Regions from separate parts of the Eubacterium album genome, predicted to be linked through region 1. Evidence: predicted binding sites of a transcription regulator. Region 1 holds the regulator's gene; the other holds the start of a gene.
What was found. The regulator NrdR, encoded in region 1, represses ribonucleotide reductase genes. The targets are predictions, from matches to a motif close to CACNANATNTNGTG.
Positions count from the first base shown of each region.

Region 2: the regulator NrdR is predicted to act here: its motif matches at 8,931-8,944, upstream of nrdD (anaerobic ribonucleoside-triphosphate reductase).

Region 1 is NZ_JAODBU010000002.1:169,889-186,909, reverse strand. Features, by position in the region: gene N5B56_RS00985 (sigma-E processing peptidase SpoIIGA) at 1-364, shown strand, start outside; gene sigE (RNA polymerase sporulation sigma factor SigE) at 455-1,156, shown strand; gene sigG (RNA polymerase sporulation sigma factor SigG) at 1,256-2,032, shown strand; gene N5B56_RS00970 (PRC-barrel domain-containing protein) at 2,212-2,475, shown strand; gene nrdR (transcriptional regulator NrdR) at 2,538-2,987, shown strand; gene N5B56_RS00960 (YqeG family HAD IIIA-type phosphatase) at 3,077-3,592, shown strand; gene N5B56_RS00955 (shikimate dehydrogenase) at 3,784-4,650, opposite strand; gene aroD (type I 3-dehydroquinate dehydratase) at 5,057-6,319, shown strand; gene N5B56_RS00945 (hypothetical protein) at 6,563-7,711, shown strand; gene efp (elongation factor P) at 7,851-8,408, shown strand; gene N5B56_RS00935 (D-2-hydroxyacid dehydrogenase) at 8,630-9,574, shown strand; gene N5B56_RS00930 (hypothetical protein) at 9,649-10,512, shown strand; gene N5B56_RS00925 (single-stranded DNA-binding protein) at 10,888-11,517, shown strand; gene N5B56_RS00920 (glycosyl hydrolase) at 11,809-13,458, shown strand; gene N5B56_RS00915 (fibronectin type III domain-containing protein) at 13,678-14,829, shown strand; gene N5B56_RS00910 (InlB B-repeat-containing protein) at 14,932-16,161, shown strand; gene N5B56_RS00905 (glycosyl hydrolase) at 16,320-17,021, shown strand, end outside.
Region 2 is NZ_JAODBU010000004.1:258,079-275,099, forward strand. Features, by position in the region: gene N5B56_RS05660 (DUF7402 domain-containing protein) at 1-2,478, shown strand, start outside; gene rpsT (30S ribosomal protein S20) at 2,645-2,908, opposite strand; gene gpr (GPR endopeptidase) at 3,122-4,051, shown strand; gene spoIIP (stage II sporulation protein P) at 4,132-5,409, shown strand; gene dut (dUTP diphosphatase) at 5,473-5,916, opposite strand; gene nrdG (anaerobic ribonucleoside-triphosphate reductase activating protein) at 5,941-6,483, opposite strand; gene nrdD (anaerobic ribonucleoside-triphosphate reductase) at 6,570-8,696, opposite strand; gene N5B56_RS05695 (acyl-CoA thioesterase) at 9,095-9,580, opposite strand; gene N5B56_RS05700 (PucR family transcriptional regulator) at 9,771-10,781, opposite strand; gene N5B56_RS05705 (Cof-type HAD-IIB family hydrolase) at 11,149-11,973, shown strand; gene N5B56_RS05710 (PTS sugar transporter subunit IIB) at 12,024-12,503, shown strand; gene N5B56_RS05715 (PTS mannose/fructose/sorbose/N-acetylgalactosamine transporter subunit IIC) at 12,525-13,298, shown strand; gene N5B56_RS05720 (PTS system mannose/fructose/sorbose family transporter subunit IID) at 13,285-14,091, shown strand; gene N5B56_RS05725 (PTS sugar transporter subunit IIA) at 14,192-14,602, shown strand; gene N5B56_RS05730 (hypothetical protein) at 14,623-15,882, shown strand; gene N5B56_RS05735 (DMT family transporter) at 15,957-16,865, shown strand; gene trpS (tryptophan--tRNA ligase) at 16,998-17,021, shown strand, end outside.

The DNA of each region.
Region 1 (17,021 bases):
CGCTTTAGAAGATACAGGAAATAGTTTAAGAGAACCGTACAAAGGCAGACCGGTATCTGTTTTGCAATACAATGTAATAAAACAAATTTTAACCGGAAATGAGAAATGTTTTCTTATTCCATTCAAATCAGTTGGAAGTCAAAATGGAATATTGACGGGAATTACTGTTGATTATATGGAAATTAAAAATAGAGACATTAATTTGAAAATTTCAAATCCGGTATTAGGAATTTATAAAGGAATGTTTAATAACGATAAAAAATATCAGATGCTTTTAAATTCTGAATTTATTCTACATAATAGTGAAACAAATCAAAAACAAATAGGCGATTGCGAGAATTGTAATACACGCTCACAATTTTGAAACAAAGTAAATAGATGATTGCGAAATTGCAATGCATGTCCACAATTAAAAATAAAAGAGAGGAGAGAAAAATTGCTTAAAAATTTAAATGTGATTCCTGTGCTTACCAGATGGATACTTTCAGATGAGTCTAATGAAGTACATTATATCGGAGGACCGGATGTGCTTCCGGCTCCACTTGAGGGTGAAGAAGAGGCGAAACAGCTAGAAAAATTAATAAATGAAAATGATGAATCAGCAAGAAGAATGTTGATAGAACATAATTTGAGACTGGTTGTATACATAGCAAAAAAATTTGATAATACAGGGGTAGGCGTAGAAGATTTGATATCAATAGGAACAATTGGTCTTATTAAAGGAATAAATACGTTTAAGACAGATAAAAACATAAAACTTGCTACATATGCATCACGTTGTATTGAAAATGAAATACTAATGTATTTGAGAAGAAACAATAAAACAAAACTTGAAGTATCTATAGATGAGCCTTTAAATGTTGACTGGGATGGTAATGAACTTTTGCTTTCGGACATTCTTGGAACAGATGAGGACGTTATATCAAGAGGACTTGAAAATGAAGTGGAGAAAAGTCTGTTAAAAAAAGCAATTGAAAAATTAAATAAACGTGAAAAATCAATAGTGGAAATGAGATTTGGACTAAATAATAAAGATGGGGAGGAGATGACACAGAAGGAAGTCGCAGATTTTCTTGGAATATCACAATCGTACATATCAAGATTAGAAAAAAAGATAATGAATCGACTTAAAAAAGAAATTGTAAAATATGAATAATGTATAAAGAGCCGTGTTTTTGTTAATCATTTAAATGTAATACAAATTGACAAATATTTGTTTGTTGATAAGAAGTAATTGAATGATTTGGAGGAAAATATGGCTCTTTTTAAAGTGGAAATAAGTGGAGTAAACACGACACAATTACCGTTACTGACAAATGAAGAAAAAACTGAACTTTTTAAAGAGATAAAAAAAGGAAACAAAGAAGCAAGGGAAAGGTACATTCAGGGGAATTTGAGACTTGTGCTAAGTATTATTCAGAGATTTTCGGGAAGCAATGAAAATATGGATGATTTGTTTCAGATTGGATGCGTTGGACTTATAAAAGCAGTTGACAATTTTGATGACACATTAAATGTAAAGTTTTCAACTTATGCAGTACCTATGATTGCAGGAGAACTAAAGAGATTTTTAAGAGATAATGCATCAATCAGAGTAAGCAGGTCGATAAAAGATACAGCGTATAAAGCTATTTATGCTAAAGAGCGTATAATGAAGACAAGCAATAAAGAACCAACCATAAGTGAAATATCCAAAGAAATTGGAGCTACATCTGAAGAAGTTATATATGCCTTAGATGCAATACAAAGTCCGGTATCTTTATTTGACCCGGTATATGACCAGGGAGGAGATACTTTGTATGTGATGGACCAGATAAGTGATAAAAAAAATAAAGAAGAAAAATGGGTAGATAGAATAGCTCTTGCTGAAGCAATTAAAGGGCTACCGGAAAGAGAAAAAGAAATAATAGACTTAAGATTTTTTAAGGGAAAAACACAAATGGAAATAGCTGATGAAATAGGAATTTCTCAGGCACAGGTAAGCAGACTTGAAAAAAATGCGATAAAGGCAATGAAGCATTATATGCGATAAGGAGTGATAAAACGCTATATGGGATAAAAATGTAAGGCAATATATGTAATAATGATAAAAAAATAGATGACATGGAAATACAAAATAATATATCAGTTAAAATAATAAAACACTATATAAGATATAATCATAAAATATAAATTTTTCTCATAAAATAAAAAAAAGACTGCAGAGCAAAAATGAGAATATGTGAGTTAAAACAGAAAGAAGTAATTAATTGTTGTGACTGTAAAATGATAGGCTCGGTAGAAGACTTGGAATTTGATATTTGCACAGGATGTATAGAAGCACTGATTGTGCCCGGGCCTACAAAATTCTGTAATCTTATATGTAGCGATTTTGAATATATAATTCCTGTAAAATGTGTAAAGCAGATTGGGGATGATATTATTTTGGTTAGTGTAGACTTAGATGATGTAAAGCATAAGTACAAAACGTCTTGACCAGATAACTAATTCTTTTTATAATCAATTTATGACTGGAATTAAGTATTAGGAGGCAGAATATGAAGTGTCCATTTTGTGGAGAAGAAAATACAAAGGTAATTGATTCAAGACCGGCAGAAGAGAATAATTCTATCAGACGCCGAAGACAATGTGAGGTATGTGGTAAGCGTTTTACTACATATGAAAAAGTAGAAACAATACCGCTTATCGTTATAAAGAAGGATGATAACAGAGAACCTTATGATAGAAGCAAGATAGAGAGGGGAATTGTACGTTCATGTCATAAAAGACCTGTATCTTATGATCAGATAGTATCTACGGTTGAAGAAATAGAGGCAGAGATATTTAATAAAGAAGAAAAAGAGATTTCAAGTAATGAGATCGGTGAAATCGTTATGGATAAAATAAAAGAATTAGACCAGGTTGCATATGTAAGATTTGCTTCTGTATATAGAGAATTTAAAGATGTAAATACATTTATGGATGAGTTAAAGAAGTTTTTAAATTAGTGCATCTTATGATGTAGAAATATTTTAAATTAGAGCATCTGGATGATGTGGAAACATAGTTAAGTAAAGATAGAACGCAGGAGAAAAATATGCTTGAAAGATTTTACCCAAATGAATATGTAAATTCTGTAGAAGATATAGATTTTGACATGTATTATAAACAGGGGATAAGAGGAGTGATATTTGATATTGACAATACATTAGTTCCTCATGGACATCCCGCTACAGATAAGAGTATTGAATTTTTTGAAAAATTAAGAAAAATAGGACTTGATACGTGTCTTATTTCAAATAACCAGGAACCAAGAGTTGAGCCATTCGCTTATGCAGTTAAGTCAAAATACATATTTGATGCACATAAACCTTCAACTAGGAACTATAAAAAAGCGATGGAATTAATGCACACAGATGTAGATTCTACAATATTTGTAGGCGACCAGATATTCACAGATGTGTATGGCGCAAACAGAACAGGAATCCAGAGTGTGATGGTTAAAAAAATCGATAAAAAAGAAGAAATTCAAATAGTTTTAAAAAGAATTCCTGAAAAATTTATTTTATGGCGTTGGAAAAAGAAAATGTCTAAAACCGATATGAGTAAATAGTATAAATCATAAGTTTATATGAGTCTGATAAATTGATTATACAACCCTAAATTATATAAATATTGAAAATGTGAGATTTGTTTTATTGAATAATAAAAAAATTACGGATGATATTGAAAAAATTATATCATCCGTAATGAATAAAATAATTCATTTTAAAATTTATTGTTCAAAATTAATTGATAATATTTCTAAAAAAACTTTGATTTGATTTCATTAACAGGCATTTCTTTCCCTGTCCAAAGCTTAAAGGCTTCAGCCCCCTGATATAAAAGCATATATAAACCATTGAATACAGGGCAACCTATTTCTTTACTCATTTTCATAAGTTTTGTTTCGAGTGGGTTATAAACAATATCAGAAACAATTAATTCAGGATGTAAAAAGGAACTGTCTTTAATAACACAAGAGTAGGTATTTGGCGCCATACCAAGAGAAGTTCCGTTAGTTAAAATTGTGCTTGAATCCAATGACTTCTTTAAAGAAGTTTCGTCATTTAAATCATAGAGAGAAACTTTAGCTGAAGTAACTTTATTCAACTTGTCAATTAAAATCTGAGCTTTATCAAAATTAGTTCCGGGTCTGTTGTAAACATCGATTTCTTTCACGCCATCTATTGCAGCCTGAACAAGAATTGAAGATGCAGCACCACCGGCACCCATTAATGTCATTTTACCTCCAATTATATCAAATCCGGCATCCTTAACAGATTGCATATATCCAATTCCGTCAGTATTGTGACCAATAAATTTTCCGTCTTGATTAACAACTGTGTTTACAGCACCTATTAACTTTGCTGCAAGAGATAAATCATCACATAATTCCCACATTTTTATTTTGTCAGGCATTGTACAGTTGAATCCGGCAACTCCTAATGTTCGTAGACCTTCAACTGCTGATTCCATATTATTTTCATCCACATCAAAGCATAAATATACATAATCTAAACCTAAAAGTCGAAAGGCTTCATTGTGCATTGCGGGTGATTTGCTATGTGCAACAGGACTGCCAAGAAGTCCTGTAAGTTTTGTTGACCCTGTAATATTTATATTTTCCATTGTAGTACCTCCGTTGTAATTATTTGAGCCGGTATATTTTTGTTCAATAAACTTTATTACGGTTATTGTTGGATACTTTTATAATTCTAATTTAGTTGATATATGCTGAATTAATTCAACACCATATATTATGATACATAAATTTGAAAACAAATGGAAGTGGGTTTTAATAAATGCCGGGTATTTTTCTAAATGATATACACTATTACTGCGTGTAAATGTAAAATAACTTCAATAACAAACAGCATTTAGAAAGTTTTAGTTAGTTATGCAAATGTCATTTAGACATTTTTGCTCTTTTATATAAAAATCATATATGTTATAATGTACGTCAAATGCCGTAATTTAAACAGATGGCAAATAATGTAAAAGGAGGAATAATTCCGAAAAAGGAATTAGAAGAAAAATGAAACAAATTAAGGTCGGAAACCTTGAACTTAGCGACGGTCACCCCAAAGTGTGCGTACCGATAGTAGGCGAAAATCACGATGAAGTGATAGAACAGGCAAAAAAAGTTGTGGAGATGAATCCGGATATAATCGAATGGAGATGTGATTTCTTTGACAGCGTTTATATTGATGAAGTGGAGAATATGCTGATAGATTTGCGTGAGGTAATTAAAGATATACCATTAATCTTTACTTTCAGAACAGATGGCGAAGGTGGAAAAAAATTTATCTCAAACAACAGTTATTATGATTTGAATGTTCAGGTAGCTAAGACAGGACTGGCTGAATTAATAGATGTAGAAGCCTACTCTAAAGATTCAATTGCCTTAGATATGATAGAGGAAATACATAAGGCGGGAGCAAAAGTAATTGGTTCAAATCATCATTTTAATGAAACGCCGTCAAGAGAAAAGATAGTGGAAACATTAATGACGATGGAAGAACTTGGAGCAGATATATGTAAAATGGCAGTAATGCCAAGTTGCGAAGAGGATGTTAAGGAACTCGTATATGGTTCTATTGAGGCAAATGAAAAAATGATAGCACCTATAGTTACAATGTCAATGGGAGAATTAGGCGCAGTAACAAGAGTATGTGGAAAGACAACAGGCTCAGTAATAACATTTGCGGCAGGTGTAAATACATCAGCACCGGGACAAATGACAATTAAACAGGTTAGAAATATATTAGGTATTAATTGTGATGATATCAAAGATAAAAATATATTTATGATTGGCTTTATGGGCACGGGAAAAACTACAATATCAAATGCGTTAGGCTATATTACAGGAATGCCGGTTGTTGATATTGATAAATACATAGAAGAACAGGAAAATATGTCTATAAGTGATATATTTGAAAAAAATGGGGAAGAATATTTTAGAAAACTTGAAACAAAAGCTTTAGAAGAGATGCAAATTAATGCAGGAAAAATAGTATCATGCGGTGGTGGAGTTGTTCTTAAAGATGAAAATATAGAAATAATGAAAGAAGGCGGAAGAACAGTACTTCTCACGGCAGAACCGAAAACTATTTATGACCGCATATGCGAAAATAAAGACAGACCACTTTTGAATAATCATATGACAGTAGAATATATAGAAAAAATGATTGCTGACAGAGAAAAAAGATATCAAAAGGCAGCTCAGGTTTCTATAGCAACAGATGGAAAAAGCAGAGTTGAAATCTGTGGTGAGATTTTAGAGCGTATAAGTTTTTAGCATAGGATAAAGATATAGTATTAGAAAGAAAATGAAAATCCGATAGGTTTAGCCTGTCGGATTTTTTACGTGATGAAAATACAGTGGTTTAAATATTAAAGAAAAAATAATCTGAAAAAATAATCTGAAAAAATAATCTGAAAAAATACTTTCGTTACTAAAACATATAGATATAAATAGAAGTATATGTTATGGTTATCATAAAATTAGTGTTCGAATAATTTAGTTGGAAAGGAGATTTATATGACTAAAGGAAGAAGTAGAATTACAATTAATTATATTAAAAAAATTGTAATTGCATGTGTAATATGTGTTGTAGGTATAGTTGGAACTATTAATGTAAATGCTGATACAAAAAAAGTTGATATCGTAGTTAATAAGACAAAGACTATAAAAGTGAAAGAGCCAAGCGTAAAAGTAAAATGGACAATTAAAAATAAAAAGATTGTTAAAATAGTAAAAATTAAAGGTAAGAAAAATAATATTTTAAAAATAAAGGGAATAAAAAATGGCAAGACAAAAATTATAGCAAAATATAAAAATAAGAAGAGAGTATTTATTATTAATGTTGTTAATAAAAACAAGAAAAAGAATACAGATTCAGAAAAAATAATAAATAATCAGGACAAAACGCAAAATAGTGAAACAACATCATCACAGAATACTGCAAATAATAAGAATGAAGAGACAACTACAAATGGAGAAGCGGGAAAAGGCGATAATCAAAATCCTGTAAATGAAACAAAAATAAAATTGTCATATGTTAACGATAAAATAACTTTAAAGGATAATCTAATAATTAAATATTCATTGACTAATGGCAAGGGAGTGATAGCACTAGATTATAAAACAGAAAAATTGGAAAAATATATAGATGGAAAATGGGAAATCATCGAAAAGAAAAATGAGTATCAGAATACAATGTATGAGGTTAATGATAGTGAGATGATTAGAAATGCAGATTTGAATAATTACTATGATATTTCAATCGGGCAATATCGATTAACCAATAAAGTTAATGGACAGGAATGTATCGTTAATTTTAATGTATATGAAAATGATACAAAATTTGTTGGTATATTAAAGAATAATCAAATAAATATGAATGATGAATTATCATTTTATGTTTATGCTGTAGGTAATGAAGATAATACATATCCGGGAAGTCTTCAACCGGGAAAACTTGAAATATATGAGGATAATCAGTGGAAGAACATTGAATTGAGTGACGATGCAAGATTTCCGGAAATTATAATATTGATTGAAAATTTAAGACCGGGATATTTTAGTATTCCTATATTCCAGGATTATGTAGGACTACATTCCGGACACTATAGATATATTCATACAATAGAAGGAATAAATATTCCTATGGAATTTGACGTTTTATAATACATTTTTCTAGTATAATAAATAGAAAAATAGCACGCTTAATAATTGCTGTAGTAAAAAATAGTTGAAATAATAATAATATTATTATAAAATAAAACGTAGCGTGGTAAAACACAATGAACTGTTAGGAGGAAATATTATGATAGCAGCAGGCGATTTTAGAAATGGTGTTACAATCGAAGTTGAAGGACAGATTTATCAGATTATCGAATTTCAGCATGTAAAACCAGGTAAAGGCGCAGCGTTCGTTAGAACAAAATTAAAAAATATCAAGAGTGGTGGTGTAGTTGAAAAGACTTTCAGACCAACTGAAAAATGTCCTAAGGCTCACATCGATAGAAAATCAATGCAGTATTTATATGCAGATGGTGGATTGTATAACTTTATGGATACAGAAACATTTGAACAGATTGCATTATCAGAAGAAACAATCGGTGATGCACTTAAGTTTGTTAAAGAAAACGAAATGGTTACAATCTGCTCACACAATGGTGATGTATTTGCAATTGAACCACCTCTTTTCGTAGAATTAGAGATTACAGAATCTGAACCTGGTGTTAAAGGAAACACAGCTACAGGTGCTACAAAACCTGCAGTGGTTGAAACAGGAGCAACAGTATATGTTCCATTATTCGTTAATCAGGGTGAAAAGATTAAGATTGATACAAGAACAGGTGAATACCTTTCAAGAGTATAATCTGATTTTAGGATTAATAAATAAAAAGAAGTTCCTGTTTGGGAACTTCTTTTTTTATGTTGTGCACCTTGCGGTGCACGTTTCTAATAGGTGAAAGTCTTTAACATGAAAGCAATGTTTAGAAAAACATTGAATGAAGTTAATTTTACATAAATGCTTTGGCAAATGACCACTGACTAATGGAAGTGGTAATACATATAATAGTAGGAGATATTGGGCTGATGAAAGTAGTAATTTTAGACGCAAAAACTTTAACGAATGATGATATTGATTTTTCGGTATTTGATGAATTTGGTGAAGTGACAATTTATGATTATACTAAATATAATCAGATAGCGGAAAGAATAAAGGATGCTGAAATTATTTTGTGTAATAAGTCGATAATGAACAGAATGACTTTGAAGGATGCAAAGAATGTAAAGTATATAGGACTTTTTGCTACAGGATATAATAATGTGGATATAGAATATACAAATGAAAGAAATATAACGGTATGTAATGCAGGAAGTTATTCTACAAATGCTGTAGCACAACATGTATTTGCTCTTATTCTTGAACATTACAATAAAGTTGGAGAGTATAACAAATTTGTTAAAGACGGAGGGTGGATACACAGCGAAAAATTTTCGCCATTTAAACCAATGAAGGAAATGGATGGAAGAACATTAGGAATTGTAGGATATGGTTCAATAGGAAAGAAAGTTGCAAAAATTGCACAGGCATTTGATATGAAGGTCTTAGCGTATAACAGAAGTCCTAAGAAAGATGAAAGCGTCCGATTTGTAGAAATGGATGAACTGCTTGAAAAATCAGATATAGTTTCTATTCATTGCCCATTAAATAGCGATTCAGAAAAGATGTGTAATAAAGAGTTTTTTGAAAAAATGAAAGATGGAGCACTGTTTATAAATACATCACGAGGCGGAGTAGTTGATGAACAGGCATTAATTGATGCTGTTAAATCTAAGAAAATATCAGGAGCAGGTCTTGATGTAGTAGCAGTAGAGCCGATGGAAAAGCATGAAGAGATTCTTGATATAGATAATATAATTATTACACCTCACTCAGCATGGGCACCTGTTGAAACCAGGACAAGACTTGTTGAAATTGTAAAAAATAATATTAAAAAATGGGTTGCAGGAGCCCCTGTAAATGTTATAAAATAGAACCGAAGGGTGTTAGATATAAGTTATAGTTCTAAAAGAAGATACAAATACTTATATTTAAGGAGGATTAACCAATGAGAAAGGTTATCAGGAAAATTTCAGCTGCTATAGTTGCAACAACTATAACAGTAGCTATGTGTGCAACATGTTTTGCAGGTACAACATTTGAAGGCTACTTTGGACAGAGAGAAAATTGGTACGAAGGAGCTGACGGTAGTTTGTCAGGCGCAACAGCAAGTTCTTTCTCAGCTGATATGGATGCGATTGGCTGGGGCGGTGTTTGGGGAGCACAGGCACACAGAGACATCACAGTGAAGAAAGGACAGAAGTATACTCTTAGTTTTAAAGCAACAACTACAACGGCTGAAAAATGGGTATTCTTTAAAGTTACAGATTCACAGGACACAGTAGTTTATGCAGACTGGTTACACTTACAGCCGGGCGTAACAGAAAACTACAAGGCAACATTTAAAGCATCTGCTAATGCAACATTCATTTATTATGGAATGGGTGGAGAATTTGGTGACAGAACAGAAGAACAGGGTGATATTTATGCACTCTCAGAAGTACTTCCTAATGATGCTGATTCAAGTTTTAGTACATCAGTAAAGGTTACAAACTTCAAATGTGTTAAGTCTAAAGCGAAACTTAAAGTGACAAAGGACAAAAAGAAGAATGGTATAGCTCTTTACAATTACTTAAAGAAAAATGGAAAAATCTTTAAACAGGTTGGAGATTTTGTATGTACTATTCAGACATCAGGAAACAAGATTCAGATAAAAGCAATTCAGAATCAGGAAGTAGTTGCTGATGTTAAGTTAGCAAAGAATAAACCACAGGCAACAGTAAAGAAATTAAGAAGCAGCATAGCTTCAAGTGCAATCAACAGCGCTTTAAAGACAGAAACAAAAATGACATTAAAGAACCTTGGTTATTAATATTGTGCCGACATTTGTGAATGATGTTTGCAAATGTCGGTATTTTTTTGTAGTAGAGGAAATGTCATTATTACAAAAGATAAAGTTCACGGCAAAGTTGAGACTTTGGGGTAAAAATTTAGGGGCAAAAAAATAGATATAATAGAAAATTGTGTGTAAATGAATAAAGAAAATATCGATTTTATAGTAAATAATAGTAATTATTTCGAAGTGAAACCCTAGTATTCGACGATAAACGAGCACAAAATTGAAACAAAAATTATATAAGTCGAAAAAGGTCGAACACATTTTTACATAAAAGTGGAAAAAGGAAATATAATTATAGAGATAAAAGAAATAAGAAACCAAAGGTTGGTACAGAAGGGGGAAGCACACATGATCGACAAGATTATTGAGAACAACCGCGTTAGCATTGTAGGTGAGATTGTATCTGAATTCAGATACAGCCATGAAGTTTTTGGAGAAGGATTCTACATGGTAGATGTATCTGTAGACAGACTTAGTGAATTAACGGATATTATTCCGTTGATGGTATCTGAGAGACTTGTTGATGTAACACAGGATTACACAGGAAGACTTGTAGAAGTATCAGGACAGTTTCGATCCTACAACAGACATGAGGGGACAAGAAACAAATTGGTGCTTTCTATTTTCGTAAGAGAATGGGAAGAAGTAGAAGAGAATCTTGATGCAGGCAGAACAAATCAGATTTTCCTTGATGGATTTATTTGCAAACCACCAATTTACAGAAAAACACCGCTTGGAAGAGAAATCGCAGATTTACTTATTGCAGTTAACAGACCGTATGGTAAATCAGATTACATACCTTGCATTGCCTGGGGCAGAAATGCAAGATATGCATCAGCTTTTGAAGTGGGTGGACACATTCAGATATGGGGAAGAGTGCAAAGCAGAGAGTACATTAAGAAGATTAATGAAGATGAAAGCGAAAAGCACACAGCATATGAAGTGTCTGTCAGCAAATTAGAATATGTAGACGAGTAAAATCGTTAAAAAAAGCAGAAAAACATCCCAAAACAGACTGAAAAGTTTGTTTTGGGATGTTTTTTCTTGCAAAGGTGCCACAAACAAATAAACAAATTAGTGATATTATTTATTTATACAACAAATTATAAATCATATTATTCTAAAAAATAAAATAACATCTAAAAAAAAGATTGATTATAAGCAAAATTGTAAAAAATGCATAAAAGTTGTTGACTTTATAAGAGAATAATCGGACAATAGAGTGGAAGAAATACCATCAGAGATGGTATGCATATAAAGGAGGAAAACATGAGAAATTTTAAGAGGGGAGTTGCATTTGCCATGGCTGCAGTTATGACAGTGTCAATGACTGGAGTGATAAGTGCGGATGCAAACGAAGAAAGTAGCACTATATCAAGCTGGAAAGAAGAGGCAGTTATTACACCAACTGAAGGCAAACTCGTAGGAGCAGGATACATTAATGTTAAAGTTAATACATCTGTAACAGATGCAGAAAGCTATAATATTGTATTTGATGGAAAAAAAGCAGTCGAATTAGAAGCTAATGGTGAGAATGAACAGATGGCAGAAGTTTATACAACATCTATAGCAAAGCATACATTAAAGGTTGAGGCTGTTTTAGCTTCAGGTGAAACAGTAGAGTCTAATGAAAGAAACTTTTTTGTATCTAAAAAAGGAATTGCTTTAGGCGAAGATATGAGTAAAACAGTTGAACTTAAAAAAATGAATTTATCATGGTATTACAATTGGCAGGCAACACCTTATAATAATTCAATTGATGATGGAGTTGATTTTGTACCAATGATTTGGGGAAGAAATCAGGATGATCCGGATGGAACAAAAGATGAAAATTTATTTAAATACATTGCAGAGCAGTGCGCTTTAGTCCCAAAGGATGCTAATTACATACTTGGATACAATGAACCGGAATTATCAGCTCAGGCTAACATATCAGTTGTACAGGCACAGAAAGGCTGGGAAGAAATACAGAAACTTGGAAAAAGAACTGTATCTCCGGCTATTAGTAATCCTAACGGAACATACAGTGGATGGCTTACACCGTTCTTAAAAGGTGGAACAGTTGACTATAATGGAGTTCAGATAGAGATTGAGGGAGTTAGTTGCGATTGTGTAGCAATTCATACATATATTAGTCAGAGAAGTGTTAGCATGGTGATTGATGCTGTAAAGAAAGTACATGAATTATATGGAAAGCCTGTTTGGATTACCGAAATGGGAATTTTTGGAAGCAAGGCATATGGAGACAAATTCGATTATAGTTATCAGAAACCTGGTGAAAATGAAAAAACAGGTGCATTTATTAAAGAAGTATGTGCACAGTTAGATGAGATGGATTTTGTAGAAAGATATGCATGGTTCCCATACAATATTAATTCAGCAAATGATATTGATTCAAATGATGCAAGTGGATCAACTGCATTATTTGATTATGACTCAGGTAAATTAACAGATAATGGATTCTTATATGCATCATTAGGTAATCCTAAAGGTTATGAAACATATAAGTTAACTGATGCTGATAAGTATGTATATGAGGAACCAACAACACAGCAGCCACCAACAACTGCGACACCTAAGGTAGAAGAAACAACAACTCAGGTTACACCAACAACTGTAGTACCTGTAGAAACAACAAAGGCAATTACAATTGGTAAAGTTAAGATTAAGAGTGCAAAAGCAACAAAGAAAAAATCTGCTAAAGTAACATGGAAGAAAGTTTCAGGTGTTAAGCAATATCAGGTTCAGTATTCTTTGAATAAGAAATTCAAAAAATCAAAGACAAAGAAAACCGGTAAATTATCAATTGTATTAAGCAAATTGGCAGGTGGTAAAAAATACTTTGTAAGAGTCAGAGGTATTAATGGCAGTGATAAAGGACCATGGTCTAAAACAAAAACATTTAAAACATCTAAGTAGAATACAATAAAAATGTTACAATTTTCACACCTGATTTAAAAGAAAATGATTGAAGGTATGTGAAAAATAGATAGTATTTCAAATTATAAATCGTTTTATTTGTGAAAATATTATATTTTGGATTGTAAAATAAAAACGTTTATGATAAGATGTTCATAGATTGAAAATAAACGTTTTCAAAAAGAAAAAAAACAATTTTATTTGAGGAGGAAATTGAAGATGAGAAAGGTTTTCAACAAAGTTATGGCAGGTGCTATGACAACAGCTTTAGTTGCCACACTTGCAGTAGGATTCAAGGTAAACACAACAGACGTTAAGGCTGATACAGCTAACGCACTTACAGGTAGCTGGACAAGTTCAGCAGAAAGTTATGAACCAAATGATGCTGTTATTACACAGACAACATTTAAGTCAACAGCAGTAGATAATGTTTCTGCTAATATTTCTATTACAGGATGGCAGGCTAATTGGACAGCAGAAAGCGCTGCTCCGGAAGATGCAATTGTATTAAATGATAAAATCTGGGGTGAAAAACCATATCAGATTAAATCAGAAATTAATGCTAAAGTTGTTCCTGGAAATACATATAAATTAAAATTTACAGTTAATAACGGAATGATGGAAGCAGATACAACTACAAAGACAGAAAAGAATATTACAATTACTGTAAATAGTGGTATTGAAGGTGATAATGATAACACAATGTTATTTAAGACAATAACTGTTCCAGCAGGAGCAACAGAAACATACGAATTTGACGTTCCTGTAAGTCCTGATTATTTAAGTAATGATATTAAGGTTCAGTTAGCATATGGTTCATATTATTATTCATATGAATTAACACAGGCAGTTAAGGCTGGAAAAGTTACAGAAGAAGCAGCTAAGGCTTGCAAGTATGCATACGCATATGGAACATCAGAAAATGTAAATGCACATGGAACATTAGCATTCACAGACATTTCTTTAATGGGTGAAAAGTATACACAGAGCGTTATTCCTGAAAGACAGACAACAAAGGCTCCTGAAACAACAAAAAAAGCAACAACAACAACAAAGGTTCCAACAGGTAATACAAATACAGTAGCTCCTACAACAGCAGCTCCTGCAGTAGTAGCAAGCAAACCTGCACAGGTTAAGAAAGTTAAGGCTGTTAACAATGCTAAGAAGTCAGTTAAGGTTACTTGGAAGAAAGCAAAAGGTGCTAAGTCATATCAGGTTAAAGTTGGAAAGAAAAAATACAACACTAAGAAGACTAATGCTAAAATTAAAAAACTTGCAGTAGGTAAGACATACAAAGTTCAGGTTCGTGCTAAGAATGCTGCAGGATTTGGTAAGTGGAGCAAAGCTGTAAAAGTAACAATTAAAAAATAATAAAACAGAACAGCAAATATAATTTTCAAAAGTAAGTATGCGGCAATTATCAAAATATTGCCGCATATTAAACATAAGGACTGTAATTAGGAGGACAAATAAGTGAGATTATTTAAGAAAACTATGGCGGTTGCATTAGCATCTGTTATGACTATAGGAATGGCAGGCGTTGCTTCAGCAGCACCGGTTCCTGCAGGAACAAATGTTTTGGCAGGATTAACACAATGGACATCATTCTCTGTATGTACTAGAGAAGATGGTGGAGTATGGGAAGAAGCTTTAAAAGCCATCCCTCAGACAAAAGGTGTTGATTATGCAACTGAAGGATACATAACAGCAGGTTCAACAGTTTCTAATTTTGATTTCTTTGTCATTAATTCCGGATGGGATGGAGAATACAATAAGTTAACAAATGAATTAGTAAATGATAACCCATGGGGTATGACAGCCACACTTGAAAATGTACCTGTTGAAGCAGGACGTAATTACACAATTTCTTTTGATATTTCCAGCACATTAAAGGCAAATAAAAAAGATGCATTAGGAAATAAGATAGGGGATATTACTACAAAGCATATTTTATTCAAGGCATATAAGCCTGGTAATGGTGATGAAGCTTTAGAGTTAACTTCAACATCTAATATTACATCAGATGGATATATTACATTAGATTCTTCAAAGAAAGAAAGTATGAAGGTTTCAGCGGTAATCAATGTACCAAAGGATTATAAAAAAGGAAATATTGGATTAAAATTCGCTTTAGGTGCATTCTTAAAGACATATGCTGATGAAATTGGTATGGCAGGATATATTCATGTAAACAATTTTGTAGTTACAGCTAATAAACAGTACACTGTTAATTTTGTAAGCCAGAATAAGACAATGTCTACAAAATATGTAAATGAAGGCGAAAAGGTTGATACATTTGCAGCTAAGAGAAAAGGATACACATTAGTAGGTTATACAGCTAATGGTGTTTTATATAACTTTAATTCTCTTGTATCAAGTGATTTAACTCTTGTTGCAAAATGGAAGAAAACAGCTGCACCGGCAAAGGTTAAAATTGCTTCTGTAAAGAGCAAAAGTGCTAAGAAAGCAGTTGTATCACTTAAGAAAGCAAAGAATGTTAAAGGATATGCTGTTCAGTATTCAACAAATTCAAAGTTTAAGGGTGCTAAACAGAAAACATCTAAAAAGACAAAAATTATACTTAAGAAACTTAAATCTGGATCAATTGTATACGTAAGAGCTAAAGCTTATACAACAGATTCAGCAGATAACAAAGTATTTAGTAAAAAATGGTCAGCTAAGAAGTTAGTTGTAGTTAAATAAGTTTAATATTAGAATTAATCTTAAGCAGGTGAAAGGGTGTAGAGATTTTATATGAATATCATATAAGTCTTTGCGCCCTTTTTTTAAACAAAAATCTTAGATGCTATAATTTGATTTTAAATGTAGAAACATTTTATTTAGTTAGAGAGGATAAGAATATGAGAAAAGCAAAGAGAATATTAGCATTTGCATTATCATTAGTTGTTGTATTTTCAGGAATTAATTATGCTGCAATCACAAGCAATGAAGTAGCAGCCGCTACAGTTTCAACAACAGAATGGACTAATAATGGATTGATTAGTCCTGCTAACGGATCATTAATTGGAGCAGGATATATAGATGTAAAGTGGAACAATAACCTAGAAGGAGTTTCATCATATGCAGTTTATGTTGATAATGCTTTAATAGGAACAGTATCTCCAACATCAGCAGAAACTTTATCATGCGAATTTTACACAGTTGATGTATCTGCACATACAGCATACGTTTCAGCTACATTAACAAACGGAACAGTAGTTAATACAAATACAAGTACTTTTTATGTTACAAAGAAAGGAATTTGTATAAATGAAGATATGGGAGTAGGTATAGATGCTTCTTCATTAAATGTTGGTTGGTATTATAATTGGGGCTTTACAGCATATAATGAAAAAAATTTTAAAAACAGATCATTTGATAATATGGACTATGTACCTATGATATGGGGACAGGGAACAGTTAAAGAAGCAGCTTTTGAAAACGCAAAAAAGAATGGATACAAATATATTTTAGGATATAATGAACCAGATTTAACAAATCAGTCTAATATGTCAATTGAAAAAGTAATTAACAGATGGCAGGATTTTTGTAATTCAGGACTT
Region 2 (17,021 bases), on a different contig from region 1:
GATAATACAGCTAACACTGATTTCTCAAAGGAACAGTATGGTAAGATTGCAGCAGAATATGCAAATAACAAATACCAATATGTTCGTGTAACATTAACACAGTTACCACTTCACAAAGAGTCAAGAGTAGCAGTTTGGCCTGCAATTGGTGAAGTAAAAGTTTTAGGTGAAGAAGTAATCAATCCTGAAGAAGAAAACAAGATTGTTCTTACTGAAAAAGGACAGAACATTGATATTGACTTGGCATACAGCCAGCCGGTAACAGTTTCATCATCTAAGGATGGAGAAAATGTTACAGATAGAGATGCAAACACAACATGGACACCTGATGCTGATGATGAAAATCCATCATTAACAATCGGTTTAGACAGAGAATACAATATTGAAAACTTCAGCGTTGATTTTGAAGGCGAAGCTGCACCATACAAAGTATTGGTTAACACATCTGAAGGATGGGTTGAAGCAGGTTCATGTGATTCAAAAGATTCAGGAAAAGTTGTATCAGCATCAAAAGACGAAATTACAGGAATTAAGTTCCAGTTCGAAAAGGGTATGACTGCAAAAGTTTCAGAAGTACACTTTGACGGTGTTGACGCAAAAGTTAAACATCATAAGAGAATCTTAGTAATGGCACCTCACGAAGATGATGAAATGTTAATGGCAGGTGGTGTTATGAACAGAGCTGTTGCAAATGGCGACGAAGTTTACGTTGTATATGCAACAAACGGAGATTACAGTGGTGTAGACCATGGTAAATTAAGAATCAGAGATACAGTAAATGCATTAAATACAATCGGTGTACCAACAGATCACTTGTACTTCTTAGGCTATGCAGATAACGGTGGTATGGGTGTTGGACAGTACACAACAGCATTTACAGACAGTTTTGTATATAATATTTTCATTGCAGATGATAATAAAGTTATATCTTCAAGAAATGGTGTAACAAAAACATATGGTGATGAAAGTGTAAGAAATGATTATCATTATCTTATGACAGGAGAACATGCTTCATACACACGTGCTAACTTCTTAGCAGACCTTGAAAGTGTAATGAAGAGTGTTAACCCAACAGATGTTTATATGACATCAAGATACGATATGCATTATGACCATGCATACTTTGGATTATTCGGTAATGAAGCTATTAAGAATATCCAGAAGGAAAACGATAAATTCCAGCCAACAGTTCACGAAGCTATTATCCATAGCCATATGACTGATGAAGTATATCCTAAAGATCAGGGTAACTACGGTTGGGGCAAAGAACTTAACACATATTTAGGAGCTTGGCAGCACCTTGATGGTCTTGAAGAAAAGACAATGCTTAACTGGAGCGAAAGAGAAAACGTATTAACTCCATACAGCATGCGTCAGGGACCATTTAAGTATAACTTAAAGGATAAGGCACTTCGTGAGTATACAACAGAATACTACAACTGGATTGCTTCATTCTCAAAGGTTAACGAAGTATTCTATAAACATGAAACAAATAGTATTGGATTATTTGCAGACATTACTGCATCAAGTGAAAACAGTAGTGACAGCAGATGGGATGACCAGAGTGCAGTTAAGGCAGTTGATGGTATTGCAGATGGTTATGCAACAGGACTTGCAAATCTTCATACAAGATTCCCATGGGCTGAATGGGTAACAAAGAACGAAGGAGCAGGAGCTTGGTTAAATCTTGCTTTCAATGAAGAGTACAAAGTTTCAACAATTAAACTTTATGACAGACCAAACACAGATGATCAGATAACAGCATCACATTTAGAATTAGATGATGGAACAAGAATTGAAGTTGGAGAACTTCCAAATGATGGTTCTGTTAAGATTATCAATTTAGGTGAAGAAAAAGTTGTTAAAAATATTAAATTTGTTGTAGATAAAGTTTCAGATTCAACAACAGCAGTTGGTCTTGCAGAAATAGAAGTTTTAGGCTCAAAGGCAAAAGAAGAAGAAACAACAACACCGGAAGAAACAACTACAGGTGATGTAGAAGAAACAACTACAGGTGATGTAGAAGAAACAACTACAGGTAACGTAGAAGAATCTACAATAACTAAGGTAGAAGAAACTACAACTAAAAAGACAGAAGAAACAACTACTAAGAAACCGGATGTTACTACAACAGGTTCATCAAACCAGGAAGTAACAACAGGAACATTAACTGATGGTTCATCTGTAAAATCACCTGCAAAAGTTAAGAAAGTTAAAATTTCTGCTAAGAAGACAAAAGTTACTGTAACATGGAAGAAGAACAAGAAAGCAAAAGGTTATGAAATTAGTTACGCAACAAATAAGAAATTTAAGAAAGCTTCAAAAGTTAACGTAAATAAGAATAACAAGACTAAGAAAGTTCTTACAAAGATTAAGAGTAACAAAGTATACTATATAAAAGTACGTGCATATGTAATTGTAAACGGAAAGAAAGTATACGGAAAATACAGTAAGGTTATAAAAATTAGAAGTAAATAGAACTAATAATTACAAAACCTAATAATAGTTAATTAAAAAATATTAATAAATACAGAGCTGTCTCATTAAAGAGGCAGCTTTGTTGTATAAGAAAGTAAAAAAAGTATGAATTAAAAAAGAAGCTGTAACTCTAATAAATAGAGCCACAGCTTCTTTTTATTAATAATTAAGCAATTGAGTTAACTGCTTTTGTTAATCTTGAAACTTTTCTAGCAACGTTGTTCTTGTGGAATACTCCCTTTGAACCAGCTGTTTCAATAAGCTTGATTGCCTTAATTAATTCTGCCTGAGCTGTTTCTTTGTCTTTGTTAGCTACAGCAGCTTCTACTTTCTTAGTAGCTGTCTTGATTGCAGATTTAACTGATTTGTTTCTTTCATATCTTGTCTGATTAACAAGAATTCTTTTCTTTGCTGACTTAATGTTAGCCATTGTGTCCACCTCCGTGAAATAATAAGTTTCTTAATTCCCTTGAGAGAGATTAGGAATTAAATAGTTTCACCATCTGTGCCATTGGATTTGCGGACGTATGACACAGACATCAACTAGTATTCTATGATATTGAGCATGTAATGTCAATATATTTTTGAATAATAAATTACAATTATTTGCACAAAATAAATAAAAAATGTGAAGGTGAATAATATGAAGTTTAAAGGATTTAAAAATAGAGAAGATAGAGTGGATATATATACAGATTTAGCTTTAGAAGAACGTGAAAAATTTAAAGATAATGTTGAGATAGATGGAGTTGAGTTAAAGAAAAAGTATAATGATGAACTTAAAATGACAACAACTCTTGTAAATATTAAAACTGAAAAAGGTGCTAAAGTCATGGGAAAGCCAAAAGGGCATTATATTACTATAGAAACAAAGTATGCCAAAGAAGATGATAAATATAACCAGAAAAAAATTTCAGACGAATTATTGAAAAATATAGGACATTTAATTAACGCAAATATCGGAAAAGACAAAAGACCTGAAGCTATTTTAATAGTAGGATTAGGAAATGCTCAGGCTACACCTGATGCAATAGGACCAAGAACTGCCTCATTAGTTCAAATAAGAAAAAACATATATTGTATTTCACCGGGAGTCCTTGCACAGACAGGAATGGAAACATTCTCAATAGTAAAGGGTATAGTAGATGAAATGAAGCCTGATTTGATAATAGCGATTGATTCACTTGCTGCAAGAAATATTTCACGTGTTACAACTACAATTCAGCTTACTGACACAGGAATTATACCGGGTTCAGGAATAGGAAATAATAGAGAGGGGTTAAATAGGGAAAATCTTGGATGCACAGTAATAGCAATAGGTGTTCCTATGGTTGTGCATAGTGTTACGATTGTTAATGATACGATGGATAAGTTGATATATCTATTGTCGCAGAATATGGAAAATAACTGTCTTCAAAAAGTGTTTGAGGATTTTACTGTTGAAGAAAAATATCAGTTATTTGCAGAAATTATGACAGAGGATATAGGACAGATGTTTGTTACGCCGAAAGACGTCGATGAAATTGTAGACAATCTAAGTACCATAATTGCAAATTCAATAAATAGATTATAAACATGCTGCATATAATGATTGTGTGGATAAAGGTTTTTACCATTATACTGCTAATCAATACAAAATGTTGAGGTGATAGCGTGCAGCAGGGAATACATGTAAACGGATGGCGATTAAATGTAAAAGAAAAGACATTTCAGGTAATTGTGTCAGTACTGATTATAGTATTGAGTATATATATAGCAAGTAAATGCATTAATACAATTGTTAAAGACAAAGCAAAAGGAAATATTAATGAGGCTGCCGTGCAGACAGCCAATTTTCTTGTGGGAGAAATTATTGAAAATACAAGCATATTAACGCAGTATATGATATATATGGAGAATCATGGCGATTTGTCAGAAGAAATGAAGAAACAAATTTTAGAATCGGTAGTAACAGAGTATATAAATGGAAGTGAATATTCTTATGATACAAATGATCCGGGATATAAACAGGTTGTGCAGTTAATTTATGATAAAGTTAATGCAACTGAACAACCGGAAACGACGCAACTAGAAACCGTGGAAGAGACAACTACACAACCACAGACAAAAGTAGAAGAAGCGAAGAAAGAATTAGTTCCAATACCTAAAATGACAGGCACAAAATATACAAAGGATAATTTAGGCTCGTTTAAAAAAGTCATTGAAAGATTTTACACTGTTACAGCAGCTACTACAATAAGAGAAAGTGATATGCCACTTGATAAGGCGTTAAGCGAAAAATTTAAAATAAAAGGAAATAATAAAAAGCCTCAGATATTAATTTATCATACACATTCCATGGAGACATTTTCAAATAGTAATTCAGAGGATAAAAATACAACCATCATAGGTGTGGGAAACAGATTGGAAAAAGTATTATCAAAACAATTTGGATACAATGTAATCCACGATAAAACAACATATGATATTGTAAATGGCGTACTTGATAGAAATGAAGCCTATACCCAGTCTGAAAAAGGTGTAAAAAAGATATTAAAAGACAATCCTTCAATATCTTTGGTGTTGGATATACATAGGGATGGCGTAAATGACAATACCCATCTTGTGACAGAAATAAATGGAAAACCAACAGCTAAAATAATGTTTTTAAATGGAATGTCAAGATTTAAGGAAAGTGGAGATATAAGCTATTTGCATAATGATTATTTATTTGAAAATCTAGCACTTACGCTCCAGATGAAATTAGCTGCGGAAGCTTATTATCCTGATTTTACACGACGAAATTACATTAATGCATATGAATATAACCTTGGAGTGTGCAGACAGTGTATGCTTATTGAAATTGGCGCTCAGACAAATACATATCAGGAGGCCGTAAATGCAGCAGAACCTCTTGCTGTACTGATAGATAAAGTAATGCGGGGAGAATAAAGAATGGCATCTTCGATTTTTGTATAAAAATTGAAGATGCCATATAACTTAGCGTTATTTTATTTAGTTTTTTCCGCTGGAACCAAAACCACCTTCACCACGAACAGTATCATTTAATTCATCTGTTTCGATAAAGTTAGCTGTTAAAAATGGAGTGATGACCATTTGAGCAATTCTATCGCCGGGTTCTACAGTTTTTGCAGAATCACCATGATTATGAAGAGCAACAATAATTTCACCACGATAGTCAGCGTCAATAACACCTACTTTGTTTGCAGGAGCCAAACCTTGTTTGCAGGAAAGACCACTGCGGGCATAAATAAGTCCTGCATAACCTACAGGAATTTCAAGAGCGATACCTGTTGGAATGAAAACAGTATTTCCTGGAAGAATTGTTGCCGGTGTATCAAGGCATGCATACAAATCAGCTCCGGCAGCCCATTCAGAGCCGTATGTTGGAATGACTGCTGAATCTTTAAGTTTCTTAATATTAATATTTGCTGTCATAGTTAAATCCTTTCATAATGAATATTAAAAGTTAGTAATATATTCCGGTTTTTCCCATAATACAAGAGAGCCGGATTTCATTGATTCCTGAACTAATATATGTCTTTGATTAGCTGAACCTTTAAATACTAAAGATAAGTCTTTTTGAGCTTCGATAAATTCACCATCAACTAAAACATCTATGTAAGAAAGAAGTTCTTTAGTTTCAGGCCATTCATTAATCATTCGACCGAGTACATCTTTTTCAAAATCATATCCTGTAAAACACCAAATTGATTTTTCAGGATATACTTCACGAATCTTTCTTGCAAGAGGAAGAAGCCCCTGCTGATTTACGTGTTCTAAAGGTTCACCACCAAGAAACGTAATACCTTTGTAGAAATCAGGTTTAAGCAAATCTATTATATAATCAATTGTTTCCTGTGTAAAAGGTTTTCCAAAGTTAAAGTCCCAAGCTTCTTCGTTAAAACAACCGGGACATCTGTGAGTACAGCCACTAACAAACACGGAAACTCTTACTCCGGGACCGTTAGCAACATCATAACGCTTAATATCTGCGTAATTCATAAGCAACCTCCAAATTTATTGAAATAATACATTAAAATGGGCCTTCGCCAAATTAATTGCAAAGGCCCTGTAGGAAATATATGTTACTATAAATGTAAAACTCGTGCTTTAATTTCTTTTGTCTTACCAACATTCCAGAAGTTCTCACCTAAATAACCGCAAGTTCTTCTTGTTACATTCATTTTAGAATGATCTTTGTTGTGACACTGTGGGCATTCCCATTCGCCATCATCATTAATAATAATTTCTCCGTCATATCCGCATACATGACAATAATCTGATTTAGTGTTAAATTCAGCGTACTGTATGTTATCGTATATAAATTTAACTAATTCTTCAAGAGCTTCAAGGTTGTTACGCATGTTAGGTATTTCAACATATGAAATAGCACCACCTGAAGAAATAGACTGGAACTGACTTTCAAAAGTAAATTTGCTGAAAGCATCAATCTTTTCACGAACATCAACATGGTAAGAATTAGTATAATAACCCTTATCTGTAACATCCTTGATATCGCCAAATTTTTCTTTATCAATTCTTGCAAATCTATAACATAATGATTCAGCAGGTGTTCCGTATAAACCAAATGCAATACCTGTGTTTTCTTTCCATGAATCACAAGCAGCTCTTAAACGTTTCATAACACGCAATGCAAAATCAAGTCCCTTAGGGTCTGTATGGCTAACTCCTTTAACTAATTTAGTTACTTCATATAAACCAATGTAACCAAGAGAAATAGTTGAATAACCATCGTGTAATAATTTATCAATAGGTTCATTTTTACCAAGTCTTGCAATAGCACCATACTGCCAATGAATTGGGCTGACGTTAGAAAGTGTACCTTCTAATGCATGATGTCTGCACATAAGTGCTTCAAAGCAAAGAGATAATCTCTCTTCAAGAAGTGGCCAGAATTTTTCTTCATCCTGTCCTGAAATAATACCAATCTGTGGAAGATTAATACTTACAACACCCTGGTTGAAACGACCTTCCCATTTGTAATTACCATTTTCATCTTTCCAAGGAGAAAGGAAAGAACGGCAACCCATACATGAGAATACCTGTCCTTCGTAATTTTCACGCATTTTCTTAGCTGAAATATAGTCAGGATACATTCTCTTAGAAGAACATTTAACAGCCATCTTAGTAATGTAGTCGTATTTGCCACCCTTTAAGCAGTTATGTTCATCTAAAACATATATAAGTTTAGGGAAAGCAGGAGTAACGTAAACACCCTGTTCATTTTTAATTCCCTCATAACGCTGTCTTAAAATCTCTTCAACAATCATTGCTACTTCATCTACATATTCATCATTTTCATCGATGTTTAAGAAAAGAGTAACAAATGGTGACTGACCGTTAGTTGTCATTAAAGTATTAATCTGATACTGGATTGTCTGAACACCTGACTTTAATTCATCATAAAGTCTGTCATTTACAAATGATTCTAATGTCTCAGGGTCAACCTTATCACCATATTTTGAAAGATAATTTCTTGTATATTTTTCACGGCTTTTACGAAGGTATTTTCCTAAATGCTTAATGTCTACAGACTGTCCACCGTACTGACTGCTTGCAACGCTTGCAATAATCTGAGTCATTACAGTACATGCAACCTGAAAACTCTTAGGACTTTCAATTAATTTTCCGTTGATAACAGTTCCGTTATCAAGCATATCTCCTATATTGATTAAGCAGCAGTTAAAAATAGGTTGCAAATAATAGTCTGAATCATGGAAATGAAGAATTCCTTCATCGTGAGCTTTAGAAATCTTTTCAGGAAGTAAAACTCTTCTTGTTAAATCCCTTGAAACTTCACCGGCAATTAAGTCACGCTGAGTTGATGCAACTACAGCGTTCTTATTTGAATTCTCTTCCATAACATCCTTATTAGTATTACCAATTAATGCAAGAATAGAATCATCAGTAGTATTGGCTTTTCTAACAAGTTCTCTTGTATAACGATAAATGATGTATGTTTTTGCAAGAACAAATTTCTTCTCGGCCATAAGCTTCTGTTCAATAATATCCTGAATATCTTCAACTGCCATCTCATCAAAACCACGGTTTTCAATAGAAGCTAATATATTATAAATCTGTTCCTCACTAATTCTTTCTTCCTGGTCGACTTCTGTGTTCGCCTTCTGAATAGCTGATACAATTTTGTTACGATCATAAGTAGCTCTATGACCGTCACGTTTAATAACACTTATCATTTTTTTCGTTCCTTCTTTCTTTTCATATATCATGTATACAGCATTAAAAATACGATAATAATGCTGTTCTATATTAAACACAATTAAATACATTGTGTTTTTAGGCAATAAAAAAGCGATGTGTTAAACTATGATAATCAAGTAAGGTGTTTAACTCTTTCGCATGCATTAGATTATAGCACTAAGCTAAACGAATGTCTACAAAATATTGCGAAAATTAAAAAACAAAAACACAATATATAGTGTTTGAGAAAAGAGAGCCTTTAATAATGGGATGGAACAGAAAATAAAAAATTGTCAAGTGAAAAATAAATTAATTTAATTAAGTGAAATATATTTTATTTGAATGCAATTATAAATTTAAAGAGAAAAATATATTGCATATGTGAATGAAATTAAAAATCATTCTTCATCTTGATTCGGTTTTCTTTTCGTTTAAGGGCACAGTCCCACTCGGCCTGCTGAAATTCATTTTCAATGATAAGCGGTGGAACTTTTGTTGGTCTGTTATTAGCGCCCATTGCAACCATTACAAAGAAAGCTCTGTTAATAGGGTGACGCATTCCTTCATTATTTTCAACATAAGTATCTATGCGAACTTCCATTGAAGTGTTTCCGGTATATGTTACATAACCGATAATTACCAGCAAATCATTTACATAGGCTCCATCTTTAAAGTCTAAATGGTCGATTGCAGCAGTTGTTACATTATTGCAACCGGAATGGCGCTTTGCAACAATTCCGGCAATTTCATCAAGCATGGAAAGTAATGCTCCACCAAATAAACGACCGCCACCATTTAAATCACATGGCTTTATTACATGTACCTGCTCAGTCCTTGAAAAAGAAACTGTTTTTCCATTAATATTTTTTCTATTCATATATAAACACGCTCCTTTGTATAGTTAATTAATCATTAATATTGTTAATACTGTTAATACTGAATTATTCGTGACTATGCCGTAAAAGTGGCTGCAAGGATTAATTTTCATATTCATGGTTCAATTGTCAGTTCAGATACTGTCTGTTCTGCGAATAATTCAGGTTAAATTTAAATTATGCAGATAATTATTAAAAGTTAATATTATCACAATCGCATATGTAGAGTGCAAGAAGATATTTTAATCTGTTTTCAGGTATGTCTAAATCTAAGCATAACTGCTCCTTTATCTGATGAATGCGATAATTAATTGTATTTCTGTGAACAAAAAGTTTATTAGCAACTAAATTAACGCTTCCATTACATTCTAGATATACACGAAAAGTATTTAAGAGTTCACTATCATTTAATGGTGAAAGCAGTTTATGGGCATATTCACAAACATACTTGTCATCAATAGAAAGAGATATGTCGTAAAGTCCAATGTCAGAAAAATGCATTAGATTTTGTCCTTTTATAAATGAAACTTTTAAAGCCTTATAGGCTTGCATATAGTATTGGTACATTGAATCAATTGATTCAATATGATTACTTAAGCCTATATTACAATCGGTAGAAATAATGCTATTAGTGGAACAAATATAATAATGAATATTATCAAGTTCAATTTGTGCAAAATGTAGAATGGTTAAAGGTATTTTACTGGCAACAACTCTAAAGCCTATGAATTGATTAAGAATCTGTATATCTTCTTTTAAAGAAGAACGTAAAATACTTCTTAGAAATACACTGTTTTTTTGCAAAACAACTTTTTGCTCGGAAATAATTTCGTTACAATATTCCTGCATTATATCAGCTATATGAGTGTCCCATGGCATTGAAAAAATAGGAAAATTATTTTTTTCCCCAAATTCGATTATTCGAGAGGGAACATCTTTAATATACATACCAGTATTGATTAGTAAACCACAGGAACCTTTGATGTAAGCCGCGTTTATTAGATGGTCTAGTTTCTGAGTGCATTTAGTAGTTAGACCGGTTGTGATAATTAGTTCTCCACCTCTTACAAAAGAACTGTTATTTATATCGTCTAAAAGGTATACCCAAGTTATTTCTTTATTAAGATTCACAGAAGTAGTCAATAATTTTAAATTATATTTGGTGCTTGTTTTTTGATAAAAATATTCAAGTGTCAGTGACATGATAATATCTCCTTTTTAAGTATTTATTAGGCGCTTGTGACATATCATAATCTGCATAAAATAGCAGTTTATGATATGTCTTTAAGTTTGGTATTGTTATAAAAGAACCTAATTATCAGATATATTTCTTTTTATGATAAAGACTTTATGACTTTTTTGCCTTTAAATCATTAGGGAAGAAAATCGGATTTGCCAGATTAATACACGAAAATGTATTCATAATTATACATTATAACACAATAAAATTGTGCTGTAAGCACAAAAATAAAGTATGATATTATGCTTTATATGCTATAAAATGCAGAAATTGTGTGTTAATATTTGAATATACTAAAAAGAAGGTGAAAACATATTATAAGGAGGTTGCATGCAGAAAATAGAATTAATAGCATTAGATTTAGATGGCACGCTATTAAATGACAACAAAAAGATTTCCCCTGAAAGTATGCGTGTTATGGAGAAAATTATAAGTAAAGGTATATACATTGTGCCAACATCCGGAAGGATGTCAAATGATGATATTGTTCAGAAGAAACTTGAACCAATTGGAATCAGATATTTTATTGGAGAGAATGGTGGAATTATAAAAGATTGCGTTAAACAGAAAAATCTAAGAGTAGTTTCAATGGATTTATTTGAATCAATTGATTTAATAAAAGAATTGGAAAGATATCAAATATTTACATATTTTGTAAGTAACGAAAAAATTTATTATTCAACAAAAAATATAACAAATTTTTTACTGAATACGTTTGCTGAATTTTTTGAAGTATCAGGTGTGAATGAAGAAAGTTTGATAGATATTATAATGGAGAAAAATATTATTCCTGAAAAAATAGGAACATTACTTAACAGCCCTGGCGATGTGAAAAAAATTAAGAGGTTGAAGAATAAGTATAAGAAAATAATAATTATGCAGTCTAACATATTGGCTGTTGAAGCATGTTCAAAAAAAACTAGTAAGGGTATAGCTTTAGGGTGGTTATGTGAACAGTTGGGAATTAATAGGAAAAGCGTAGTTGCAATTGGAGATAGCGAAAGTGACATATCAATGCTTAATTATGCAGGAATTCCAGTGGCAATGGGAAATGCTTTAGATGAGGTTAAAAAGTGTGCAAAGTATGTTATTACAGAAAATAATAATGATGGTGTAGGAAAGTTTCTTATGGATATTTATAGAGAAATTCGTTGATACGAATGTATTTAAAAATAAAAAAACTAAAAGCAGGAAAGGAGAAAATTATGGGAATTTCATTAGCAAGATTAGACAACAGATTGTTACATGGAATAGTAGCTTCTCAGTGGACACCAAAGTCCGGTGCAAACAGAGTTATGGTAATTGATGACAAAACGGCTAATACGCCAATGCTAAAGGAGGCAATGCGAATAGGAAAACCGTCGGGGGTTTCTTTATCAATTATCAATAGAGAAACTGCATATACCAATTTTAAAAATGGTAAATACAATGGGCAGAAAGTCTTTGTTGTATGTAATGATCCGCAGATAATTTTAGATTTGATTGAGGACGGAAATGAGATTGGAACGCTAATTTTAGGTGGAACAGAAGTGCCTGAAAATACAGAAAGTATAAAAGTAAGTAAAAGGGCTTATGTGAAAAAAAAGGATGAATCTGTCTTTAAAAAAATCATGGAAAAAGGCACGAGAGTTTTAGTTCAGTATGTTCCAAATGATAAACCTGAACCGTTGGAAAAATTAATATAAAGAAAGTAGGAGGAAAAAACAATGGCAATAGGATTTGTAATCGCAGCGGCAGTAATAGCAGGATTACAGTATTTAGACAACTATGGTCCTCAGATTATAACAGACAATTATATGTTTTATGCAGTGCTGGTAGGTGCTGTTATGGGTGATCCGAAGACTGCTTTGATAGTTGGCGCAAGTATACAGTTGATGTCACTTGGTGTGGCAGCAATTGGTGGCTCAAGTGTTCCTAATTATGGAATGGCAGCGGTAGTTGCAACTGCACTTACAATTCACACGGGGCAGGATATGTCAGTGGGAATTGCAGTAGGTATAGCAGCTGGAGCATTAGGAGTGCAAATGGATGTAATTGCAAAAATTCTTAATGGATTTGTTGTGAGAAAAGCACAGAAATATTGTATGGAAAATAAATTTAAAAAAATGGAGAGGATTCTTTACTTAGGACCTGTTTTATTTTTCTTAAGTGCAGCTTTACCAACACTTATTATTTTAGCGTTTGGTGAAAATGTAACAGATTTTATAGTTAATTCAATGCCAAAATGGTTTACAGGGGGATTAACAATAGCATGTGGAATGTTACCTGTTATTGGTATTGGAATGTTACTTACATATATGCCTACGAAGAAATACATAGGCTTTGTAGCAATTGGCTTTGTGCTGGTTGCATATATGAATTTGAGTGTATTGCCTGTGGCTATTGTAGGTGCAGCAGTAGCATACGAGTATTACAAGAGACAGGCTGTTTCGACAACTGAAACAGTTTCTGTGGAAGGAGGGTTCGATGAAGATGAGTGATAGAACACCAGTATTGACTAAAAAAGATTTAAGACGTTGTGCATTAAGATCATGGATTAATGTAAATCTGTTTAATTATGAAACACAGCTTGGAGGTGCAGTAGCATTTGCAGAGGCAAAGGCACTAAGAAAAATTTATCCTGATGATGATGATTATCAGAAGGCAATGATGAATCAGTTTAAGTATTATAATACAATGCCATATTTTCATGGATTGCTTTTAGGTGCTGGATTAGCAATGGAAGATAAAGACGGACTTGAGGCTTTGGATGCAGTTCAGTCACTTAAAGTAGGACTAATGGGACCTTTAGCTGGAGTAGGTGATTCTTTAGGATGGATATTATTACCTACAATATTTGGTTCTATAGCCGGTTATATGGGAACTAAAGGTAACCCTATAGGATTAATTATATGGTGTACATTATATGTTGTGTTCTATATTTGGAGACTATCGTGGTGGAATTATGGATATAAGTTAGGAGCAAGCTTTATTTCAGCAATAGGTAATAAGTTAAATGCTTTTACTGAATGTGCTTCGATTTTAGGATTGTTTGTAGTAGGAGCAATGATTCCAAGTGTAGTAACAATGACAACAGGGCTAAAGTTTAAGTACGGAGATGTGTCTATGAATATACAAACAGATATTTTAGATGCAATATTACCTTGTATGTTACCGTTGGCTTTAACAGTAGTGGTTTATAAATTGCTGAAAAAAGGCGTTAAATTGACATATATAATTTTAGGCTTATTAGTTATTGGGTGTATAGGTGCTGCAACTGGACTGTTGGCATAACATATCTAATGGGAAATTTCTACACATTGAAATAGGTATATTTCTTTGTGGGAAATTTCCTTTAGAAAAAGATAATATTTTTTAGGTTGAGAGAGGAATTATGGTTAGATATATTTTTGCATCACATTATAGAATGGCAGATGGGTTAAAGGAAACAGTAGAATTTTTAACATCCGTAAATGAAAACGTATATGCTATTTCGGCTTATGTAACGGAAAATTATAATATTGAAGAGGAAATTAAAAAAGTCTTTGATAAATTTTCAAAAGAAGATAAGGTCGTTGTAATGACAGATGTCTTAGCAGGAAGTGTAAATCAAAAATTTATCCCATACGTTAATGAAAATATATTTTTGATTACAGGTATAAATGCACCTCTTGCAATGGAACTTGTGTTACTACCTGAAGAATGTATAAACAAAGAGCAGTTATCAAACTCTGTTAAATTAGCAAGAGAAACAATACAATTTGTGAATGAAATAAGTTCGGATGCGAATGAAGAAGATGAATAAAATTAAGAAAGGAAATTATTATGATTTTAGTATCAACAAGTACAGTTAAAATCACACCCACAGGACCTTACTTACCATGCTTCGTAAGTGGAAATCCTTTGAGAAGCGAAAAAACAAATAAAGTTCATGATTGTTTTGAGTGTACTGTAATAGTATTCAAAATTAATAACAAGTTAATGGTATGGGGAGAAATAGATATAATAGAAATAGATTTTAGATTAGCGGATACTATGAGAAAATCTGTACAGAAGATGTACAATGTACCATATGAGAATATAATAATAGGTACAATTCACACCCATACAGGTCCTGAAACATTAGAAGAAAATGCATTTGGAATGGATGAAGTAAAAGTTGTTCCGGGATATAGGGAATTTTTAGTCAAAAAGTTTGAAGAAGCAGTTAGTGAGTGCTTTAATAAAGGATTTACACAGGTTACACCTTACGTTAGAAATACAGTTATCGATGGTTTATATGGAAATCGAAACGGCAAGGGAGGTATTGAAGATAAAAATATATTAGAAATTAAGTTTGTTGATAAAAATGGTAATATTGTGGCAGGGTGTTTTAACATAGCGTGTCACGCAACTGTAAATGATCCAATGAGTGTTGAATTGACAACAGACATTATTGGATATTTAAGTAGGACAATAGAGAAAGAATGGGGTGTTTCGCCACTTATGATGCAAGGAGCAAGTGGCGATATGGGAAACAGACAATATAGAAAAAAAGCTGGATTTGATGAGATTAAAAGATTAGGGGATGCAATAATTGCACAATTGAGAATGGCAGGAGACTATAAACCGGTATTATTTTCTGATATCAAAATAGATAAGTATCATTATTTAGACGAATTCGACAAAAGTAATGACACTATGGAAAATTTGAAAAAAGAAATAAGTGAGGATGTGGCAAAGTTAAAAATTGAAAAAGACTTTGATCAGAGAAAGCTATTAATAAGTGGTTTAACTTTTTTAAAACAACAGTATAATGAAAAACACGTAAAAAATGAATTTGATGCATCGATAATAAGATTGGGAGATTTGGAGATATGTCAGATACCTGCTGAATTGTTTTCATGTTTCGGATTGCAAATAAAAGCAGCCAGTAAAGCCAAATATTGTATAATATGGGGATATACAAATGGAATGGTTGGATATATGGTTAGGTCAGAGGAATACGAAACATGCTATGAAGGAAGAAGCACTAAATTTAGACAGGGAGAACCAGAAAAAATAACGGAGGATTTGGTTGAATTAATTAAGAAAAGATATAAGTAAGTAGTTTTGTGTGTATGGACTCCGGAGAAATAGAAAACTTCGGAGTCTAATATTTTATGTTAGAGAGGGAAAAAATGTTAAAAAGTTGGAAAGGACAACTCTATATAATTGCGTCGGCAATTCTTTTTGGAACAATGCCTTTTTTAACAAAAATGGCGTATAAAAGTGGTAGTAATGCTTATTCGGTTGTATTTTGGAGATTTTTATGGGCGAGTATATTTATGGCAATAATCATAAAAGGATTCTATAATAAAAAAATACTGTTAAGTAAAGACAAATTAATTAAAATATTGGGATTATCTATTTTATATGGAGTTACCCCAATTTTATTATATATTTCATACAATTACATAGACTCAGGATTGGCAACGTCATTGCATTTTACTTATCCTATTTCTGTTATGATTATTATGGCTATAGTTTTTAAAACAAATATGGAAAAAAAACAGGTTTTGTGTGCTATAGTGTGCGTAGTGGGAATAATAATGTTATATTCTCCGGAAAAGCAGGCTGGAGTAAAAGGAATGGCTTTAGCTGTAATTTCAGGAATAGTATATTCACTATATGTTATATTATTGGAAAAATCTAAATTAAAGGGTGAATCTGTAATGTTAATATCTTTTTGGTTATGCTTTTTTGCTGCTATAGAGACAGGAATATTTTCTGCATTTATTGGAAAACTCAGATTTATAGGAAGCATGCAGGAATTTTTAGCAGAAATATGTTTGGCATTTTTTGCAACAGTTATAGCATTGGTATTATTTCAAAAAGGTGCTTTTTTATGTGGTGCGTTAACTGCATCATTGCTGAGTACATTTGAACCATTGACAGGAGTAATAATTGGATTGATTGTTTTTAAAGAGGAAATGACATGGAAACTTGGAATGGGAATATTTTTAATTCTTTTTTCAACAATCCTAGTTGTTTTGCCTGTCAAAGAAAAGAAAAAAATAAATATTGAAAGAAAAAATAGGTATTTTTGAAACACAGTATGAAATATATTTTAGAAACTTTCCCATAAAGAGTATTTGTGGTATAATGTGAAAATGTTAGTGTTTGAGGAAAAACAGTAATTTATAAAATTAAAATGATATAGAAGATAGGAAATAGTAGTTATGGGAAAAATTATTTTAACAGGT